DNA from 4 places in the Micromonospora sp. CPCC 206060 genome. Region 1 is predicted to be linked to each of the others. Evidence: riboswitches for the same ligand, from Rfam matches in the RefSeq annotation. Region 1 holds a riboswitch; each other region holds the start of a gene.
What was found. Region 1 has a riboswitch for cyclic di-AMP ahead of V6U90_RS01400 (coiled-coil domain-containing protein). Riboswitches for the same ligand answer to the same signal wherever they lie in the genome.
Positions count from the first base shown of each region.

Region 2: it holds a riboswitch for cyclic di-AMP, as region 1 does, so the genes downstream of both, V6U90_RS20240 (coiled-coil domain-containing protein) here and V6U90_RS01400 (coiled-coil domain-containing protein) in region 1, are expected to answer to the same signal.
Region 3: it holds a riboswitch for cyclic di-AMP, as region 1 does, so the genes downstream of both, V6U90_RS14425 (C39 family peptidase) here and V6U90_RS01400 (coiled-coil domain-containing protein) in region 1, are expected to answer to the same signal.
Region 4: it holds a riboswitch for cyclic di-AMP, as region 1 does, so the genes downstream of both, V6U90_RS05440 (C40 family peptidase) here and V6U90_RS01400 (coiled-coil domain-containing protein) in region 1, are expected to answer to the same signal.

Region 1 covers NZ_JBAKHU010000001.1:305,428-307,621, forward strand. Annotated here, with positions in the region: gene V6U90_RS01395 (cation diffusion facilitator family transporter) at 52-966, shown strand; cyclic di-AMP (ydaO/yuaA leader) riboswitch at 1,233-1,361, shown strand; gene V6U90_RS01400 (coiled-coil domain-containing protein) at 1,366-2,194, shown strand, end outside.
Region 2 covers NZ_JBAKHU010000033.1:24,697-26,890, reverse strand. Annotated here, with positions in the region: gene V6U90_RS20245 (YibE/F family protein) at 1-510, shown strand, start outside; cyclic di-AMP (ydaO/yuaA leader) riboswitch at 693-823, shown strand; gene V6U90_RS20240 (coiled-coil domain-containing protein) at 828-1,841, shown strand; gene V6U90_RS20235 (SMP-30/gluconolactonase/LRE family protein) at 1,978-2,194, shown strand, end outside.
Region 3 covers NZ_JBAKHU010000018.1:56,277-58,470, forward strand. Annotated here, with positions in the region: gene V6U90_RS14425 (C39 family peptidase) at 63-920, opposite strand; cyclic di-AMP (ydaO/yuaA leader) riboswitch at 1,227-1,370, opposite strand; gene trpA (tryptophan synthase subunit alpha) at 1,588-2,194, opposite strand, start outside.
Region 4 covers NZ_JBAKHU010000004.1:10,848-13,041, reverse strand. Annotated here, with positions in the region: gene V6U90_RS05445 (N-acetylmuramoyl-L-alanine amidase) at 1-897, opposite strand, end outside; cyclic di-AMP (ydaO/yuaA leader) riboswitch at 1,217-1,356, shown strand; gene V6U90_RS05440 (C40 family peptidase) at 1,369-2,194, shown strand, end outside.

The DNA.
Region 1 (2,194 bases):
ATATGAGCATAGGTTGGAGCGGCGGCAGGGCATCGGCGGGAGGGTGGGTACGTGGGCGGCGGTCATCATCACCACGGGCAGGCGCGTAACGCCCCCCACCAGCACCGGGGTCGGCTGTGGGCGGCGTTCGCCCTGCTCAGCGGCCTGATGCTGGTGGAGGCGGTGACCGCTCTGGCCACCGGCTCGCTGGCGCTGCTCTCCGACGCGGGGCACATGTTCACCGACGTGCTCGGCATCGGGATGGCGCTCGCCGCGATCACCGCCGCCCGGCGCGCCGCCGACGACCCGCAGCGGACCTTCGGCCTCTACCGGCTGGAGGTACTGGCCGCGCTGGCCAACGCGGTGCTCCTCTCCGGCGTGGCGGTCTACGTGCTGATCGAGGCGGTGCAGCGCTTCGGCACGCCGTCGGAGGTGCCCGCCGGCCCGGTGCTGTTCGTCGCGCTGCTCGGCCTGCTCGCCAACATCGGCGCGTTCGCGCTGCTCCGGCCGGGCGCCGAGGAGAACATCAACCTGCGCGGCGCGTACCTGGAGGTGGTCGGCGACCTGCTCGGCTCGGTCGGCGTCATCGTCGCCGCCGTGCTGATCGCGGTCGCCGACTGGTGGTGGGCCGACCCGCTGGTCGCGGTGGCCATCGCGGTCTTCATCCTGCCCCGCACCTGGCGGCTCGGCCGGGCCGCCGTCCGGATCCTGGTGCAGGCGGCACCGGAGCACCTCCAGGTCCCGGCGGTCCGGGACCGGCTCTGCGCGGTACCCGGGGTGTCCGACGTGCACGACCTGCACGTCTGGACGCTGACCTCGGGCATGGAGGTAGCCTCGGCGCACCTGACCATCGACCCGGGCGCCGAGGTGGGCACGGTACTCACCGCGGCCCGGACCGCCCTGCACGACGAGTTCCACATCGAGCACGCCACCCTCCAGATCGAGCCCGGCGCCGCCACCGGGGCCTGCGGTCGGATGGAGTGGTGAGGCCGCGATCCGCAGCGTGGGGACCGACGGACCGACGGTCGACAGCCGGGATGAATCGGGCGTCGATCGGACACCCGGCACCGGAGGCGCACCGGGGTCAATCTCCCGGGTTTAGCGGCACCTTAAATCTTTCAGGGGTATTGTCCGGAACATGCCGGACAAGTGGGTAGGAAGAGCCCGTAGCGCCCATTCAGGCGCTGCGGCGTACCCACCGACCCCGGTAGGCTCACCACCGGCCCCCGCCGGGCGGCGCCCTCCGGCGCCTGCGGTGGCCGCCGCCTAATCGCCTCGTGCGAGCCGGGGAACCACGTACCTGGGGTGTATCCGCGTCAGCGGTAGGGATCTTCCGTCCCGAACCCGTCAGCTAACCCGGTCGGCGGCTGACGGAAGGACATCTGTATGCCGATATCCGCACGACGTACCACCGCCCGGATGGCAGCCCTGCTCGCCGCGACCCTCGCCCTCGGGGTCGTGACGGCGCCGGTCCCCGGCGCACAGGCCGCCGTTCCGGTCGGTACCGCCCTCGCGGCACCGGCCCCGGGCACCGACGACGAAGGGGGCACGCCGGCCCTCCGGGCCCAGCTCGAAGCAGCCAGCAAGGGCTTCCTCGACGCCAAGGCCGCCCTCGACAAGTCGAGCAAACGCCAGCAGGAACTGACCGGCCAGCTCAAGGTCATCGAGGCGGACTTGACCGTCCGCAACGCCAAGGTCGGCGAGATGGCCGGCGTGGCGTACCGGACCGGCCGGCTCGGCACCATCTCTGCGCTGCTCGGCAGCGGGTCACCGGACAGTTTCCTGGACCGGGCCGCCGCCCTCGACGCGGTCGCCGCGCACGAGGACCGGCAACTGCGCGACCTGATGGAGACCCGTGACCTGCAGACCCGGGCCAAGACCGCCCTGGACAGGGAGGTCACCGAGCAGCGCAAGCAGGTCGCGATCATGGCCAAGCGCAAGCAGCAGGCCGAGCGGGCACTGCTGGTGGCCGGCCGCTCCAGCAGCAGCGGATCCAGTGGTCCCGCCTCCACCACCTCGGCCTCGGCCAAGCCGGCACCGCGCAATCCGGACGGCTCCTGGCCGAGCGAGTCGTGCAGCGTCAACGACCCGACCACGTCGGGGTGCATCACCCCACGCACCCTGCACGCCCTCAACCAGGCCAAGGCGGCCGGGTTCACCCGGTACGTGTCCTGCTTCCGCAACGGCAGTTCGGGGGAACACCCGAAGGGGCGGG
Region 2 (2,194 bases), on a different contig from region 1:
ATCATCATCGGTTCGCTCGGGGTGCTCGACGATGTCACCGTCACCCAGGCGGCGACGGTGACCGAACTGGCCCACGCCAACCCGGGACTCTCCCGGCTCCAGCTCTACCGGGCGGCGACCCGGGTCGGCCGGGCGCACATCGCCTCCACGGTCAACACCATCGTGCTGGCCTATGCGGGCGCGTCGCTGCCGCTGCTGCTCCTGCTCGTCGCCGATTCGCGTCCGGTCGGGCAGATCCTGACCAGTGAGTTCCTGGCCCAGGAGATCGTCCGCAGCGGCGTGGCGACGCTCGGGCTGATCGCTGCGGTACCGCTGACCACCGGCCTGGCGGCGCTGGTCAGCACGGCGGGCCGGCGGGCCGCGTCCACCGCCGAGACCGACGGCGGCAGCCTCCCCGCGCCCCGATCCACTACCGAGCGTGACGAGGCGTTGGAGGCCCTGAGCCAGCCGCGTACCGCTGGCCGCTCCACCACGGACCGGGACACCGCCGACTGGACGGCGCCGGAATGAACACGCAGACGACACTCTCCATTTCCGCAGCGTGACCATCGGCTGATGGTTCTGTAGACCGTGCCACTACCCTCGGACACCTTGTGCGAAATAACGGTTTTAAGGGGCTTCCCGCGTGGATCACCGGGTCGGGTCTCGGGTAACCTCGCTGCCGGTCACCGCCGAAGGCGCGAGCGGCGTCTGCGGTGCCACCGCCCAATCGTCGAAGGACGAGCCGGGGAACCAGGTACCTGGGGTGAATCCGCGTCAGCGGTCGGGGCCACTTCCGCTCCGAACCCGTCAGCTAACCCGGTCGGCGGTCAACGGAAGGGAATGATGTGACGGCACCCCTGCGCCGCTGGTTAAGACCTGTGGTGGCCGTATTCGCCGCCCTGGCCATCGTCTCCGGGCCCCTGCCGGCGACAGCCGCGCCCTCGGCGCCGAAACCGTCGGGGCACGAGGACGACACACCTCTGCTCAGCGACGTGCTGGAATCAACCAACCGCAGCTATGCGCAGGCTACGGCGAGGTTGAAGAAGTCCGAGGAACGCCAGAAGGCGCTCGCTTGGGAGGTCCGGCGCGCCCAGGCCGAACTGGACGCGCTCGCCCCCCAGGTCGGGCAGATCGCCGCACAGTCGTACCGGTCCGGCCGGATCGGCGCGATGGCCTTCCTCCTGGACAGCGGTTCGCCGGACTCGTTCGTTGAGCGCGCCGCCGCGCTCGACGAACTGAACATGGTGAACGCGCAGAAGCTGGCCAAGGTCCAGCAGGCCAAGAACGACGCCGAGCAGGCGAAGTTGGCCCTGGACGCCGAGGTCCGCGAGCAGCAGAAGCAGCGGAACATCATCGCCAAGCAGAAGCGTGACGCGGAGAAGGCGCTGGCGCTGCTGGGCGGTCCGGGGCTGACCGGAGGCATGGTGGTCGCCACCTCGCCGGTCGCCCGGATGGCCCCCGGCCGGGACGCGGACGGTGACTGGCGGCCGGAGTCGTGCAGCGAGAACGACCCGACCACCGGCGGCTGTGTCACCCCACGCACCCTGCACATGTACAAGGAGGTCAAGCGGGCCGGCTTCAACCGCTTCGTCGGTTGCTACCGGCCCGGCGGCCCCTGGGAGCACCCCAAGGGCCGGGCCTGCGACTGGTCGCTGATGAACAGTGGCTTCCGGTCGGCGTACAACAACGACACGAAGAAGTACGGCAACGACCTGACGGCGTTCCTGGTCCGGAACGCCGACCGGCTCGGTATCTACTACGTGATCTGGTACAAGCAGATCTGGTTCCCGGCGACCGGCTGGAAGTCCTACAGCGGGCCGTCGGACCATACCGACCACGTGCACGTGTCGCTGCTGTAACGACGCACCGGTACGCCGAGGGGCCGTCCGGCCGGGAGACCGTGCGGGGCGGCCCTTCGGCGTACCGGCCCGACGACCCCGGGTCAACTGCCACGTGCGCTTCCCCGACACCGACGTTCATGCAATGCTCTTGCACATGTTGACTGCCGATGCCGTCTCTCTGCACGCCTATCAGCAGGGTGAAGGGCCGCGACTCGACCCCCGGACCGGCGAGCTGATCTTCGTGGACATCGCCGGTCACACCCTGCACCGCAGCCGCCTGTCCGGCGGCACGCTGGTACCGGTCGGCAGGTACGACCTCGGTGAGCCGGTCGGTGCCGTCGCCCCGCTCGCCGCGCCCGGTGCGGGCTGGC
Region 3 (2,194 bases), on a different contig from region 1:
TGGTGGCGGTGCGGGGAGGAGGACCGCCGGATGGAACGCTGGTACGGCCTCGGGACGGGACGTCAGGCGGAGTAGCCCCGGGTCGCGATCCAGTTCGCCAGGGCGGTCGTGGCCAGCCAGTACGAGGCGGTGGCCGGGTCGGCCGAGTCCGAGATCTGCACGCTGCGCCCGTCGTCGGCGTAGCCGACCACGGCGATGTAGTGCCCGCCGGGGAAGGAGTGCCAGCCGCCCTCGGTGTCGGTCACCGAGCCGGCCACGTTGGCGACGACGGCGTACCCGTTGCTGACCGCCCGGACCACGTCGGCCTGGAGCTGGTCCTTCTGCGCCGACGTGGCGGCACCACCGGGGATCATCCGGGTGCGGTAGAAGTCGGTACCGGTCACGCTGTTGAGCACCCGGGTGGTGTCGTAGGCGGAATCGGTGCCGAACTCGTCGGTGTTGAGCGGGCCGGCGAGCGCGTCCTGGCTGCGCTCGATGCCCCGGACCGTCAGGGCGTTGCGCACCGCCGCCGGACCGCAGTAGTAGTAGGTGGTCTGCGCCTGGTAGTCGACGTCGAGCACCTTCTTCGCGGGCGGCTTCGGCTTCGTCGGCGTAGCCTTCACCGCAGCCTGCCGGACCGGCTTGGCGGCAGCGGACGGGGTACCTGTCGGCGCAGTCGTGGCCGACGCGGTCGGCGCCGGGGTGGTGGCAGCCGACGGGCGGGTCGCCCGGGAGACCCCGCCGGTGGTGGAGTCGTTCCGTTCGGCCACGGCGGCCACCGCCAGGTCGCCCCGGGTGGGCTCGTCGGTACGGGTCAGCAACAGACCGGTGGTCGAGGTGACGGCCAGGACGACAGCCGAAACGGCCGCGACCTGGTACGGGCGACGCGACGCGACGCGCGTCAACTGCTGCTTGAAGCGGTCTTTCACGTGATCCTCCACGGTTGGGTCGCGTCATCGGGGGTATGACGACGCGCCGGGCCCGCCGCTACGGCGACAGGCGGACGGGACGGTGCTGCCGGGAAGACGGATCCACCGATGTCAGGCGCACGCCGACCACACCACGGGGCAGAAGCTCACCGTGGTGCTGCGGGGTCGACCGGGGGGTGCGAAGGGGGAGGTGGTGACCGGGGCCACCGCCGGGGATCCGCCAGTCTCAGCAGCCGAGCGGTCGGATGGCGGCGGGGGTCGGTACGGCGCGACGGGGAGGGCCGGAAAGCGGCGGGGGGTGGTGCTGCACGGGTACGAAACTCCTTCCGATGCCGCCTACCGGGTTAGCTGACGGGTTCGGGCGGGAAGTCTGGCCCTACCGTGGACGTTGTGCTCCACGGATTCACCCCAGAGTGCGGTGGGTCCCCGGCTCGTGCGTGCACGACTCAGCGGGTCCGGCGCAGCGTCGCCCTCGGCGACCGGCAACCACACCGGACCGGGCCGACACTACTGGCCGCTTCTCCTGCTGCCAACCCCTCTGACCTGCCAAAACAGCAAGCCCGCCCGCGATTGGTGACGCATTGTCACCGTGACGGGCACCAATGGGCACGGGTGGCGCCGGAGGTACGGTTCGGGCCGAAAGTGCCCATCCGGCCCATCCGCACGACACAGGTCGGGATCAGGCGACAGCGGGCTGGGCCGACCGGACCCCGGCGGCGAGATCCGCGGCGACGGCGGTGACCGCCTCGACGGCGGCACGCCGGTCCGGGGCGTCCAGCATCGCGCGGACGAAGGCGGACCCGACGATCACGCCGTCGGCGAAGGACGCCACCTGGGCGGCCTGCGCCCCGTTGCTGACCCCGAGCCCCACGCAGACCGGCAGGTCCCCTGCCACGCGTACCCGGGCGACCAGGTCCTTCGCGCCGCCGCCGACCGCGCCGCGCTCACCGGTGACCCCCATCAGCGAGGCAGCGTAGACGAAGCCTCGCGACTCGGCGACGGTCATCGCGATCCGTTCCGGGGTTGAACTCGGCGCCACCAGGAACACCCGGTCCAGCCCGTGGGCGTCGGACGCGGCCCGCCACTCGGCCGCCTCGTCGGGAATCAGGTCAGGGGTGATCAGTCCGGACCCGCCCGCCCCGGCCAGGTCGGCGGCGAACCGCTCGACCCCGTACCGGTCGACCAGGTTCCAGTAGGTCATCACCAGCGCCGGTGCGCCCTCGTCGGCGACGCCCCGCACAGCGGTGAAGGCGTCGGCGGTGCGGGTACCGCCGGCCAGCGCGATC
Region 4 (2,194 bases), on a different contig from region 1:
GGTGTCGTGGATGAGGATGTACTCGATCTTCTGCCGGGCCGGCCGGTCGGACAGGTCGTGGTTGCCGTAGTCGCCGCCACCGAGCTCCTGGTAGGGGGCCGGGATCCACTCGCAGGAGATGTCGAGCGGGCACTCCAGCCCGTCCGGACGCTCCAGCCTGCGCAGCCCGAGCCGGTCCAGCCAGGACCGCTCCGGGGTGATGTCGGCCCGGGCGACGAGGGCCACCTGCTGCCCGTCGTCGGTGCGCCGGCTGACCCCGGTACGGATCGTGTCGTACACCTGGTCGGCGAAGGCCGCCGCCGCGTCGGCGCTGTCCGCGCCCGCGTACCGGGCCACCGCGCCGTACCAGGCGGCCGGGTTGCTGTCACTGCCCGTCGGCCCGGCCAGGCTCCGCTGGTACGACGCCAGCAGGGCGGCGCCACCCCGGATGTTGACGGCCGGCTCGGCCCGCAGCGACTCCTCGGCGGCGCCGGTGAGCCCGGCGGCGGCGTCCAGCGTCTGCAACGACGCGGCCGGCGGTGCCGGACTGTCCGTCCCGGTACCGGCCCGGCTTGGCCGGGAGTCGTCACCGCGCGGGTCCTCGTCACCGGAGTCGTGGTGGTGCCCGGGGAGGGAGAGCACGTACTCGGCGTCGGTGAGGTGCATCGGGCCGAAGCCGCCGCTGGTGCTCGGGGTGCCCGCGTTGGTATCCCAACGGGACTGGAGGTAGGAGACGCCGAGCAGGACGCTCTCCGGTACGCCGTACTCCGCTGCTGCGGCGGCGTACTCCTGCTGCCGGGTCGGGGCGGTCGAGCCGGCGGCCGGGGCCGTCGCGGTGAGTGGGACGAGCGTCGCGGCGCCGGCCACGACGGCGCTGAGCAGGATCCGTCTGCTCGTCGGTACGTTCGGGCGAAGCATCGAACCTCCATTCGGGGGGGGGATGGGTCAGTCCGTCGTCACCCTCGCGCGTGCCGGGACGTTCGTCAACAGATTCCGACGAGACCGGTGCCAGTGAAATTTATCTTCGCTCCCCGTCGGGGGCCGCCGCGTTCCAGAATCGCCGCGTCCCGCCCCCGACCTGTCGAGGAATCGTCACGTCCAGCGGGCCGCCGTGTCGGGTCGAGTGTCCGCCATGTGGATGGAATCGAGGGGTGTCGCAGCTTGCGACCATCCGGCGGCCTTCTCTAGTGTGGTCATTTGTCGAGACGGCAGCAGGTCACCCAGCCCGGGTGGCATCGGCTCGACACCGCCGAATCGCTCGCCTGGCGAGCCGGGGACCCAGTGCACCACCGGGGTGAATCCGCAGTCCTGCGGTAGGGCGCCTCCCTTCCCGCCCGAACCCGTCAGCTAACCCGGTAGGCGGTAGGGGAAGAAGGAGTTAAGGCCTCGGTGGCACACCATGCCCCGCGGTCGACGTCCACCCGACCGGCTCCCGCCGGCCGGCGGACGATCGCACCGCGCCCACGCTGGTCTCGCATATCCACCGCACTCGCCGCCCTCATCGGGTTCGCCGTCATCCTGACCGGCGGAGCCACCGCGGCACACGCCGAACCCTCGATCGCCGAGATCGAGAAGCAGATCGACGAGGACTGGAACAAACTCGAACCGATCATCGAGAAGCACAACGCCACCCGCCAGGACCTCGCCGCCCGCCGCAAGCAGGCCGCCGCGCTCGCCCGACAGATCGAACCTCTGCAACTCCAGGTCGACCTCGCGATGAACAAGGTCAGCGCGCTCGCCGTCCGGGCGTACAAGGGTGAGAACACCTCGGCCCTGAACGCGATGCTCGCCGGCGGCTCACCCACCACGTTCGTCAGCCAACTGGAGATCCTCGACCAGTTCGCCAAGCGTCAGCAGGCGGACATCCAGGCGGTCGTCGAGCTCAAGCGGAAGCTCAGCGCCAAGAAGGAGCCACTGGACGCGCTGGTCGCCCAGCTCACCCGTACCGAAGCCGAGCTGGCCGCGAAGAAGAAGCAGATCAACGCCGAGATCGACCGGCTGCAGAAGCTCCGGATCCAGGTGTACGGCAACGGCGGCGGTGGCCCGCTGCGGCCCGCCCCCTGCCCGGCCACCTACCCCGGCGGCAAGGCCGGCATCGCGGTCAAGTTCGCCTGCGCCCAGATCGGCAAGCCGTACGTCTGGGGCGCCGAGGGGCCCAACTCGTACGACTGCTCCGGGCTCATGCTCGCCGCCTGGGCCAAGGCGGGCGTCTCCC